2 regions of the Endozoicomonas sp. ALC013 genome follow, and region 1 is predicted to be linked to the other one. Evidence: predicted binding sites of a transcription regulator. Region 1 holds the regulator's gene; the other holds the start of a gene.
The links. The regulator PhoB, encoded in region 1, activates phosphate uptake and scavenging genes when phosphate is short. The targets are predictions, from matches to a motif close to TGTCATANNNNTGTCANA.
Positions count from the first base shown of each region.

Region 2: ACO6V1_RS18515 (ABC transporter permease subunit) is a predicted target of PhoB. The motif match lies at 2,080-2,097, and genes of this name have one in related genera.

Region 1 is NZ_JBLYNS010000019.1:1,453-7,120, reverse strand. Features, by position in the region: gene phoR (phosphate regulon sensor histidine kinase PhoR) at 1-1,106, opposite strand, end outside; gene phoB (phosphate regulon transcriptional regulator PhoB) at 1,222-1,911, opposite strand; gene ubiA (4-hydroxybenzoate octaprenyltransferase) at 2,145-3,050, opposite strand; gene ACO6V1_RS05925 (DUF3050 domain-containing protein) at 3,208-4,014, shown strand; gene ACO6V1_RS05920 (transposase) at 4,018-4,938, opposite strand.
Region 2 is NZ_JBLYNS010000126.1:7,886-13,553, reverse strand. Features, by position in the region: gene ACO6V1_RS18525 (PstS family phosphate ABC transporter substrate-binding protein) at 1-186, shown strand, start outside; gene ACO6V1_RS18520 (Na+/H+ antiporter family protein) at 266-1,585, opposite strand; gene ACO6V1_RS18515 (ABC transporter permease subunit) at 2,141-4,453, shown strand; gene pstA (phosphate ABC transporter permease PstA) at 4,480-5,668, shown strand, end outside.

The DNA of each region.
Region 1 (5,668 bases):
ATGCCAACACCATTGTCCTGAACCATCAGGTGTCCACCTTCCTGATCCTGCCACCACTTCACCTGCACCTTTCCTCCAGACGGGGTATAGCGGATAGCGTTATAAACCAGGTTAGAAAAGGCACTGCGCAGCTCCACGGCATCCCCCGTTAATAAGGCATCATCGTCGCATTCAAGTTGTAACTGGTGCTGATTTTCACCGCTCAATGCTTTGGCGTCGTTAACGATACCGGCAAGCAGAGACTTAAGCGTCACTGACTGACTTATTCTTTCCGGTTCCGTCGCTTCAAGCCGTGAAAGTAACAAAAGATCCTCAATCAGTCGCTGCATTCTGGTTGCCTGCTCCTGCATTTGACCAAGAGCACGATTAAAGATGGGCGGTGTATCCTGATTCATTGCCATACCGTCACTCATGGTCTCCAGATAACCGGAAATCACGGTTAGCGGTGTTCTCAATTCATGGGAAACATTGGCAACAAAATCGGTTCTCATGATTTCAAGCTGATGCAACCGGCTGACATCCCTGACCAATAGAAGTCGATTGCCCTGCCCATAAACGGTAATGGCTATTTGAAGCTGTCGGCTCTCATGCACCGGTGAATCGATCTTAATGGGCTCTTTGCCGTGGCTATTGTTCATATAGCGGGCAAATTTTGGATTTCTGACCAGGTTTGTCAGGAGCTGTCCCTGGTCATCGGGCATTTGCAGGCCCAGTAACTCTCCGGCGGCACGGTTCCACCACTCAAGGGAACCATTCTGGTCGGCCATGACGATTCCGTCGTTTAATGCTGCCGTTGAATCCTGTATGCGTTCTATCACGCTGGCAAGTCGCTGTTTTGAGCGGTTGTGTTTGCGCTGAATTCTATAAATACCGTCAAAGATCTCACCCCATACGCCTGTGCTTTCCGGGGGATCCAGCTCTTTGTGGGCAGCCTTATCAAGCCATATCAGCAATCGGTGCAGTTGCTGGTGGCTCCAGAGAAGGTAGAATAATGTGGCAAGAAAAAGCCCCAGAAAAATCCGGTCCGCCAGCCAGCCGACCAGCAGCCCGATGGCAAGCATTGACACTATTCGACCAGTAAACCAGGATCGGGCAGAGGTGGTCACAGGCAGTTCCGCAGTTTGTTGAGCTTATGGTGATTGATCCTGACCATCATTCTTATGTCATCAGGTGGTGATGAGGAAAACGTCACTGAAGCCATTTTCATTGAATTCCAGCATTCTACGCTTTAGTGGAAAAACGGTAGCCAGTACCTCTGACGGTTTGAATGTAATTCTCATAGCCACTGCCCAGCGCTTTTCTCAGGCGGCGAATATGGACATCCACCGTTCTCTCTTCAACATACACATTGCCACCCCAGACCTGGTCAAGCAACTGCCCACGGGAATAGGCTCGCTCCTGATGAGTCAGGAAGAACTGCAGCAGCCGGTATTCCGTTGGCCCCATTTCGGCCGGGTTGCCATCAATACTGACCCGGTGGCTGACAGGGTCCAGTTCCAGTCCTTTGACGACGATAGCCGACTGTTCGTCCATTCCATGAGTTCTGCGCAGTACGGCCTTAAGTCGGGCAGCGAGCTCGCGGGGGGAGAAAGGCTTGGTGATGTAATCATCCGCACCGGTTTCCAGCCCCTGGATTTTATGGTCTTCTTCCCCTTTGGCGGTCAACATAATGATCGGAATTTCTGCTGTCAGCTGGTCACGCTTAAGTCGTCTGGCCAGTTCGATACCCGAGATATCCGGTAGCATCCAGTCCAGAAGGATCAAATCGGGTCGGTTATCCACCACCAGTGAGTGCGCCTGCTTTGCATCAGCTGCTTCCAGGCACTGATAACCAGCCATTTCCAGCGCCATAGCGACCATTTCCCTGATGGGTGCTTCATCATCCACAATTAGAATTGTTTTGCCAGACATGAGAATACCCCGGGGTTGAATGAGAGAAGATTGCTTTGGTAACCGTTTATCTTTATGACAGGTATTACAGCGAGGGAATGTTACAGAAAAATGACGTTGAGGAAAATTTGATGGACTTTTTGCGGGTTGTCCAACCCATGAGTTACTGTTTTCCCGTCGTTGAAGTGATAAAGGGGAGGTGAAGGTTGAGCGCTTTCGGCTCAACCTTCAAATTCAGGTGTTTCAGTCAGTCATCACAGAGAACAGACCAGACCGAGAAATATGGCGGCACCAACCCAATGATTAGAAAGAAAGGCTTTGAAACAAGGATCCCTTTCACGGTTGCGGGTTAACCATTGCTGGTGGGTAAAACCTGCGGCGGCGGCAACAAGGCTGACATAGAATGGCCAGGCTAATTCCAGCTGTAAACCCAGCATCAGCAGGGCTATCAGGGTAAACGTCTGAAAACAGGCAATAATCAGATTATCCATTTCGCCAAATAAAATGGCGGTGGACTTAATGCCGATCTGCAGATCATCATCTCGGTCCACCATGGCATACTGGGTATCGTAGGCGACAGTCCATAACAGATTGGCGATAAACAACAGCCATGTCTGAGTGGTCAGTGTGTCGGCCTCGGCGGCAAATGCCATGGGGATGGACCAGCCAAATGCGGCACCCAATACCACTTGCGGCAGATACGTGTGTCGTTTGGCAAAAGGGTAGGCTGAGGCGAGTAGCAGGGCGGCAAAGGAGAGATAGATGGTCAGGGCATTGGTGGTCAACACCAGGAGAAAGGCCACGAAAAACAGGCTGGCGGCGTATATCAGGGCTTCTTTCGGGGTTATCTTTCCGGTCACCAACGGACGTTGCCGGGTTCGTTTTACATGACCATCAAAATGTCGGTCAGCATAGTCATTAACAACACAGCCAGCGCTGCGGGTCAGCACCACCCCAAGAATGAAAACCACCAGATTACCAACAGAGGGTATGCCTTCGGCCGCGAGCCAGAGCGCCCAGAGTGTTGGCCATAGCAGTAGATAAATGCCAATGGGGCGATCAAGGCGAGCCAGTTGAATAAAGTCTTTCCAGCGTGGTACGTGCTGATCCAGCAGCTCTGCACATTTATCAGCGCCTGTTATCGATTGTATAAATTTCATCTGCGCCCTTGGAGTTCTGTGTTTTGGAAATATAGTCAGGGCCTTCCAGCCGACACATGTTTTGCCGATAAAAAAATGAGCACAGGCTGCCATGTGTCCAATATCTATGTAGTCTTGTCGGCCTACCAGAGCAAATTGCTTATAGCGGGAGACTATCATGTTTACAGAAGACTTACGCCCTCTTCAAGAACAACTTTTCAATCACTCCATCTACCAGAAAATTAACAGTGTGGAGACGTTGTCGGCCTTTATGGAAGCTCATGTATTTGCTGTATGGGATTTTATGTCGCTGGCGAAAAGATTGCAGCTTGAGTTTACTTCCATGCAGCTACCCTGGGTGCCAGTTACGGATGCCCCGTCTGCCCGCTTCATTAATGAAATTATTCTCTATGAAGAGACGGATAAGGATCTTCATGGCACGCCCATGAGTCATCTGGAAATGTATCTCGCTGCCATGAATGAAGTATCCGCGGATACCAGCAAAATCGAACAGGTAATTTATAGCATCAAGACAGGGGTTCCCTGGCAGCAGGCCCTGGTGGTTGCTGAGGTACCGGAATACATTCAGGCATTTGTTTCGGATACGCTGAAGATCGCCCAGTATGGTTCGTTACCGGAAGTGGCCAGTTATTTTCTTTTCGGCCGTGAAGATGCCATTCCGCAGATGTTTTCTTCCCTGTTGAATCATTGGGAAATCCCCCCGGCGTCCGTTCCTGCCATGACCTACTACCTTGAGAGACATATTGACCTTGATGGGAATGAGCATGGCCCGGCAGCAGAGAACCTGCTGAAACAGTCTATAAATGGGGACAAAACTGCCGAAGCATCGGCCGTTGCCAAGGCGAAAGAGGCTATTTCAGCACGAATAAGATTTTGGGATGGTCTTGAGAAGCAATTGGACAAAGTTACCGCTGGACAGGGGGCTGTTGACAAAGCAGAGCCTATACTACCCGGTTTTATCTGAGACCTATGTACGGGACAAAACCTGAAGCAGGGTCTGAAATCCAATCTGATCATTTTTTGAACCTTCGTTTTTCAAAACCCTGCGGAGCATGTCTATTCCCAGTCTGAACAGAGCTTTGGCTGGCCGCATATGCTTATTCAGAGGGAGTTCTTTCGCTTCACCATAATGCCAGTGACCAGCAATCAAACACCAGGCAAATGTCAATGCAAGCATGCCCATTAGCTTTTCCATGCGGTCTAGATCCGTCATGTGGGTAGACTTAAGATCAAAGCCTCGACTTTTCAGGCAACCAAACAGCGTTTCTATCGACCAACGCTTAAAGTAGTCCTCAATCATGGTGTCTGGTTTCTGGGTTGCCACGACAATTAAAAGCCCCTTGATTGTGCGCCTTGCAGCAATATACAGATAAATACCTGAGACTTTGCGTTTGCTGTGCCAGGTCACTGTCTGGTCAAGCTTTATGTTCCAAAATAATTGTGCGGCTTTGATATTCTTGCCACAGTTACCCAGTACAGTAGTGCTTTCCTTGATTCGCAGTCGACAGACGATGCCCTGATTGTCCAGCCATTTGAACCAGTCACGGCCAATGAATTCACGATCAGCAAGTAGCTCATCTATCTTATCCGCTGGAATCAATTTCAGGGTTCGCTCCATGCAGAGTGTGTATCTGTCGAGATTCAGCCAGTGAAGTATCAGTTTACCCAGCTGCTCATAACAGTAGGTGTAACCGGCAAAAAAGCGCTTTATGCGGCGATAGCTTGATTCTGCCTGAGACTGACCTTGGAACTCTTCTGCCACACGATAAAGATTGCATGAGCGCCCACGTATCAAGCCGAGAATGAATTGTGCAAGAAATATAATCCGGGCTTGATGCCAGGGCAGATGAGCTTTAAGTTCCTTGGCTAATGAGCTGACTTCTTCCATGTACTTCTACTACGATAATCTGTTCGGAGGTTAGAGACCGCATAGATTACCTTACATGGGAAGTCAGCTCATCCCATCTAAACTCTTGCCAGCTCTGGCCTCCAGATTTTTTGTCCCGTACATAGGTTTCTCGGTTCATTGAATATAGTCACGACATTTCGGAGAATCATAACCGTAACCAGGCCAGCAATTCCCGCAAAAAATAGAAAAATGAAGATTTTCCGTAGCTTCTCAAAAACTGCTGGGTAACCAAACTACCAAGTATCTAAAGCCCTTGGTAATCACCGATACAGTACTATTGTTTTGTATATTTTTATCGGTTCCCAGCACTTTTTGAGAAGCTACGATTTTCCCTTAATTGTTTTATTGATTTTTTAGACACAACCAGAACCATCAGAAAAAAAACTGATCAATAGGTTAATTTAAATACACTGAAGAAAATGGTTTTTTATTGGTAACTATGCCGTATCAGGAAATAAACTCCGGATGCTGATCATTTTTCGTTTTGTCTGTTCACCAGGTTTAACTTGCAGCAATTCCCGATGAACTCTGAAGCACTACAGCCATAAGGGCTGCAGGCAAGGTAAAAAAATCATGTCCGCACAATTCTTCAACTAAAATTGCCTAATAATCAATCGTTGTCGTCGGGTCAATCATGGGTACCGCTATTAAGAAAAATATCAGGCATTTCAGCGCCTCTTACTTGATAAAAACGGTGTCAGAATGCTTC
Region 2 (5,668 bases), on a different contig from region 1:
GTGTATGTGAACAAGCAGCCTAACAAGCCACTGTCTCCCCTTGAGCGCGAATTTGTTAAGTTGCTGCTCTCGAAACAGGGGCAGGAAGTGGTTGTGAAGGATGGTTATATCCCACTGCCAGGCAAGGTGGTTGATAAATACCTGGCTAAGCTCGGACTGGATAATACGACGATTGCCAGCAAGTAATGTGATTGCTGAGTGGAGATAAAGCCACTGTCTTCAGTGGCTTTATTTTTTGGTTAGCCCTTCAAAGGATACGCATTAATTACAGAATCATTGCCGCGATCCAGGCAAACAGGATCATGGGAATGTTGTAGTGCATAAACGTTGGAATAACGGTGTCACGGATATGGTCGTGCTGGCCATCCACATCCAGCCCGGCGGTTGGGCCAATGGTGGAGTCGGAGGCTGGAGAGCCTGCATCACCCAGCGCGCCGGATGCACCAACAAGCGCTGCGGTTGCCAGAGGTGAAAAGCCGAGGGCCAGCGCCAGTGGGACATAGAGCGTGGCAATAATGGGAATGGTTGAGAAGGAAGAACCAATGCCCATGGTGATCATCAATCCAACAAGCAGCATCAGCAATGCGGCCAGTGCCTTGCTGCCATAAACCAGCTCTTCAACCATGGCCACCAGGGCAGGAATATCCCCGGTTGTCCTGAGTACTTCGGCAAAGCCAGAGGCAGAGATCATGATAAATCCACACAGGGCCATCATTCTTACACCCCGGGCAAAGACATCATCCGCTTCCCGCCAGTGCACAATGCCGCCGAGGATCATCATCATAAAGCCTGTGGCTGCACCCATGGCCATGGAGTCGGTGAACAGTTGCACGCCGAGTGCCGCCGCAATGGATACCAGGGTAATCAGCACGGCCTTTGGCTCCATGGATGGCTGCTCTTCCTTAGCGGTTTTCAGGGCGCTCTCTGCAATGTGGTAGTGGCGGGGTTTACGGTAAGTCCAGAACACAGCCACAAGCAGACCAATAAACATGCCGAGTACCGGTAGAGCCATGGCCGATGGCATCAGGTCAGGGTCAATGTTCAAGCCATTATCGTTGAGGTTGCCCGCCAGGATCTGGGTCAGGTAGATATTGCCGAAACCAATGGGAACCAGCATATAGGTGGCGATCAGACCAAACGACAGGGTGCTTGCTACCGCCCTGCGGTCCAGCTGTAAGGAGCTGAAAACACCCAGTAGCGGTGGGATCAGAATAGGAATAAAGGCGATATGCACAGGGACCACATTCTGGGAGGCAAAGGCCATCAGCAGAATGCTTCCCAGGATTGAGATCCTCAGGCCAGCTGTTTTGTGGGTCTTGGCTACCCTCTGAATAATTCGATCGGCCAGCCACTGGGGAATCCCGGATGCGGATATAGCCATGGCGAAGGCACCCAGCATACCGTAGCTGATGGCGATGCTGGCACCACCCCCCAACCCTTCGGCAAAAGCGGACAGTGTGGCATCAAACCCCAGTCCACCGGCAAGACCTCCACCAATAGCCCCGAAAAAAAGGGCAAGTACAACGTTTACACGCAAGACACTCAAGGTCAGCATGATGGCAACAGCCAAAATGACAGCGTTCATAGTAATCCAGTTTTGTGTTCTTTTGAGTTATAAGCGGTTTGCGATACTTCAATCCACAGCATTATCCACAGCACGATCTATAACAGATCAGTCTATAGCAGATCAGTGCAGAGCTCGTCAGGAGCTGTCGCATTCCTTGATTGGTTGTGCCTTGAGCTCTTTTTTCTAGTTGTAAATTAATATATTACACATTGAGGCTAGAAGCTCAGGCGATAAAAGTAAATGTATTCGATCAGGGTCGAATCAGCCGTTCAATGGTGATGATGGTGTCGGTGGGCATGCAGGGAAGGGATCATGGAAAGGGCAGAGCTACACTGTTCTGATTGGGTGTCAATACCGGGTATTGTTAGCAGATTTCTGGGTAACATCGTTATTTTCTCTGATCATGATGCACTTTCAACAGGTCTGTAGGCTCGGTAATTCAGGCTTACAGCCGTTATTGGCAGCCACTAAATTACATTGATCTGTTGGCCCGGGCAATGATTTTTTCCCGGTGTCACATTACTGTCATATTGATTCTGTAAGTTACGGGCATGATTTAATCAGACTTGCGCCATGTATCAAAATTCGATGGATAACAGCCCGGGTATTGATTTCAATACACCGGCACTAAAAAAATATCGTTCCCTGCGCTTCTTGAAAGACCGTCTTGCCCGCTGGGGGGTTGCCTCCGGTGGTCTTGGCGTGATTGTGGCGATTCTCCTGATTTTCTTTTACCTCCTCTATGAGGTCCTGCCGCTATTTAACCGCGCTGAGATTACCCGGGTTGCTTCATACCCATCGGCCCTGACTTTTGTTGATGAGCCAGTTGCTACAAAAAAAGCGCCGATATTTCTCGCTGTTGAAGAGCAGGCCGAAGTGGCCATGCAAGCAGAGGCTTCCGGTAATCTGCGTTTTTTCTCCTCCCAGACCGGTGAATGGCTACAGAATGAGTTGCTGCCAATACCTGCGGGCAGTGAGGTGGTCAGGGTGGTCAGGGATGCTGCTGGTTCCAATCTGATGGCGGCCGGTCTTACCAAAGGTGAGGTCATACTGTTTGATCAGGGCTACAGGATTACCTGGCCAGATGACCGCCGGAAGATCACACCGGAAGTCAGCTACCCTTATGAGCGGCAGCCTTTTGCCATCAAGGACTTTTCGGCTCCGGTTGCACAACTGGCCATCAGTGACGGTGAGGAAAAGCTGTTGATGGCCGCCAGCAGCAATAACCAGCTGGTGATGGAGGTTGTCCATAAGGAAGCGGATTTTTTAACCGAGTCCATCACTGTTGAGCAGCAGTCCGTCGCCCTGCCGGTGATCAGCGGACTTTCTGCGCAGGGTGGCCTGGATATCCGCCAGTTGCTGATTGATCCGGAACAAACCTGGCTTTATGTCCTCAGCGGCAGCAATCAACTGACGGTGATCAATATCAGCGATATTGACCGTCCCTATATCCATGAGACGCTCAACCTGACCGCTAAGGGAGTGGAAGTTACCGCGATGACGTTTCTGTTGGGCGGGGTGTCCCTGCTGGTGGGTGACTCAGAAGGCAATATCGCCCAGTGGTTTATGGTTCGTGAAGATGGCCGTCTGAATTTGCACAATATTCGTTCTTTCAGCCTCGGCAGTGACCCCATCGACAAGATTGTTCCGGAGCATCGGCGCAAGGGCTTTCTGGCGTCGGATGTGAAGGGTCAGGTTGGTCTGTATTACACCACGGCAAACCGTTCTCTGCTGGTGGAGCCATTGGCTGCGGGTCGAATAGATCAAATGGTCGTAGCGCCAAGAGGCAATTATCTCATTCTGGCCAGCCAGGGTGAGACGCAATTCCTGAAAATCGACAATGAGCACCCGGAAATATCCTGGTCTGCCCTGTGGGGTAAAGTCTGGTATGAGTCTTACAATCAGCCGGATTACATCTGGCAGTCCTCGGCATCAAACAATGATTTCGAGCCCAAGCTGAGCCTGATGCCACTGTCGTTCGGGACGCTCAAGGCGGCGTTTTATGCCATGTTGCTGGCAGCGCCACTGGCCATTTGTGCGGCTATTTACACCGCCTACTTTATGGCTCCGGGCATGCGCAGAAAGGTAAAGCCGGTGATCGAGCTGATGGAGGCCCTGCCTACGGTCATTCTTGGTTTTCTTGCCGGGCTCTGGCTGGCCCCGCTGATTGAAAATCAGCTGGTGGGTATTTTTGCCCTGTTGCTCTTTGTGCCAGCGGGCATCCTGATGTTTGCTTTTGCCTGGGATGGCTTGCCTGCAACGATACGTCACCGGATTCCTGACGGTATGCAGGCCGGATTGCTGGTGCCCGTGGTATTACTCAGTGGTGCCCTGGCCATGTCGCTCAGTTCCAGTCTGGAACTCTGGCTGTTTGACGGTGATATGCGTACCTGGCTGACCACCGAGCTGGGCATTCCCTACGACCAGCGTAATGCCCTGGTGGTAGGACTGGCCATGGGTTTTGCCGTTATTCCAACCATATTTTCCATTGCGGAGGATGCGATATTCAGCGTACCCAGGCACCTGACCTATGGTTCCCTGGCGTTGGGAGCCACACCCTGGCAGACCCTGACCCGGGTGGTTCTTCTGACCGCCAGTCCGGGTATTTTCTCTGCGCTGATGATCGGTATGGGAAGGGCTGTGGGTGAAACCATGATCGTGCTGATGGCCACAGGGAATACGCCCATTATGGATGCCAATATCTTTGAGGGCATGCGGACGCTGGCGGCCAATATTGCGGTTGAGATGCCAGAGTCTGAAGTGGGCAGTAGCCATTACCGAATTCTCTTTCTGGCCGCACTGGTGCTGTTCCTGTTTACCTTTGTGGTGAACACGGCGGCGGAGATGGTGCGTCATCGACTTCGTAAGAAATACAGCTCGCTCTAAGAAGGGAAAGAGGATAAGAAATGACTATGAATAATTCCCTTCAAAGCCCCGGAAAACGCTCTGTTGGTGCATGGATTAACAGCGGTGCTCCCTGGGTCTGGCTAAATGCCGGTGCGGTTGCCATCAGTCTGGTTCTGGTGATCGGGCTGCTGGGGTTGATCGCTGTGCGCGGGCTGGGGCACTTCTGGCCGGGCCAGATTATGGTGGCTGATTACCAGCCTCCGGGGCAGGCCGTCCGAATGGTTGCCGGAGAGATTACTGACAGTGAAGAAGTCCCCGCAGCCCGTTTGGAGTCGTCCGGCCTTGAGGTGGTCAACGGCCAGGAGCTATATACCCGTGTTCTGTTGAAGCAGGGCAATCGGGACCTGAGTGGTGCTGACTTTGTCTGGATCGTCGATGAGTGGCTGAGTAATCGCCAGTACCCTGAAGACATCATGGTGCTTGAACGTCGTGAATGGGGCAATTTCTACGGCTTTCTGGAGTCTGTTCAGGAAGATGGTGTCACCGTTGCCAGTGGTGAATCGGCCTGGACCGTTTTCAATAAGCGTTTGGATCGGGCGCTCACGATTTATCAGGCAATCTACCAGATTGAAAAGCACGACATTGGCTCAATAAACGCCGCAATAGAACAGCTGCGTCTGGCCGAGCGTCGTCTGGAGCTGAGCGGTGATAGGGACCCTGTCCGTCAGGCAGAGATTCAGGCTGAGCGAAAACAGCTGAATCAGGAATATCAGCAACTGGAAAACCAGCTGGGCGATCTTTACCGGGCGTTCAACCGTGACAGCTTTGTGGCCAGAACCGTTGCTGGTCAAACCCTGGAACAGCCAATCAGTAAGGTGGTGCGTGCCTATCAGCCCAATGCCCTGTCACTGACCGATAAAATAGGTTTTTATTTTGACAAGGTCAGTGAGTTCATTCTTGATGATCCCAGGGAGGCCAATACCGAAGGCGGTGTCTTCCCCGCCATCTTTGGCACAGTGATGATGGTGATTCTGATGTCCATTATGGTGACCCCTTTCGGTGTTATCGCTGCCGTCTATCTGCGAGAGTACGCCAGTCAGGGCTGGATGACCCGGGCCATCCGGGTGGCAGTTAATAACCTGGCGGGGGTTCCCTCCATCGTTTACGGTGTGTTTGGTCTTGGTTTTTTCATCTACTTTGCCGGGGCAAAAATCGATAATCTGTTTTTTGCTGAGGCCCTGCCATCCCCCACCT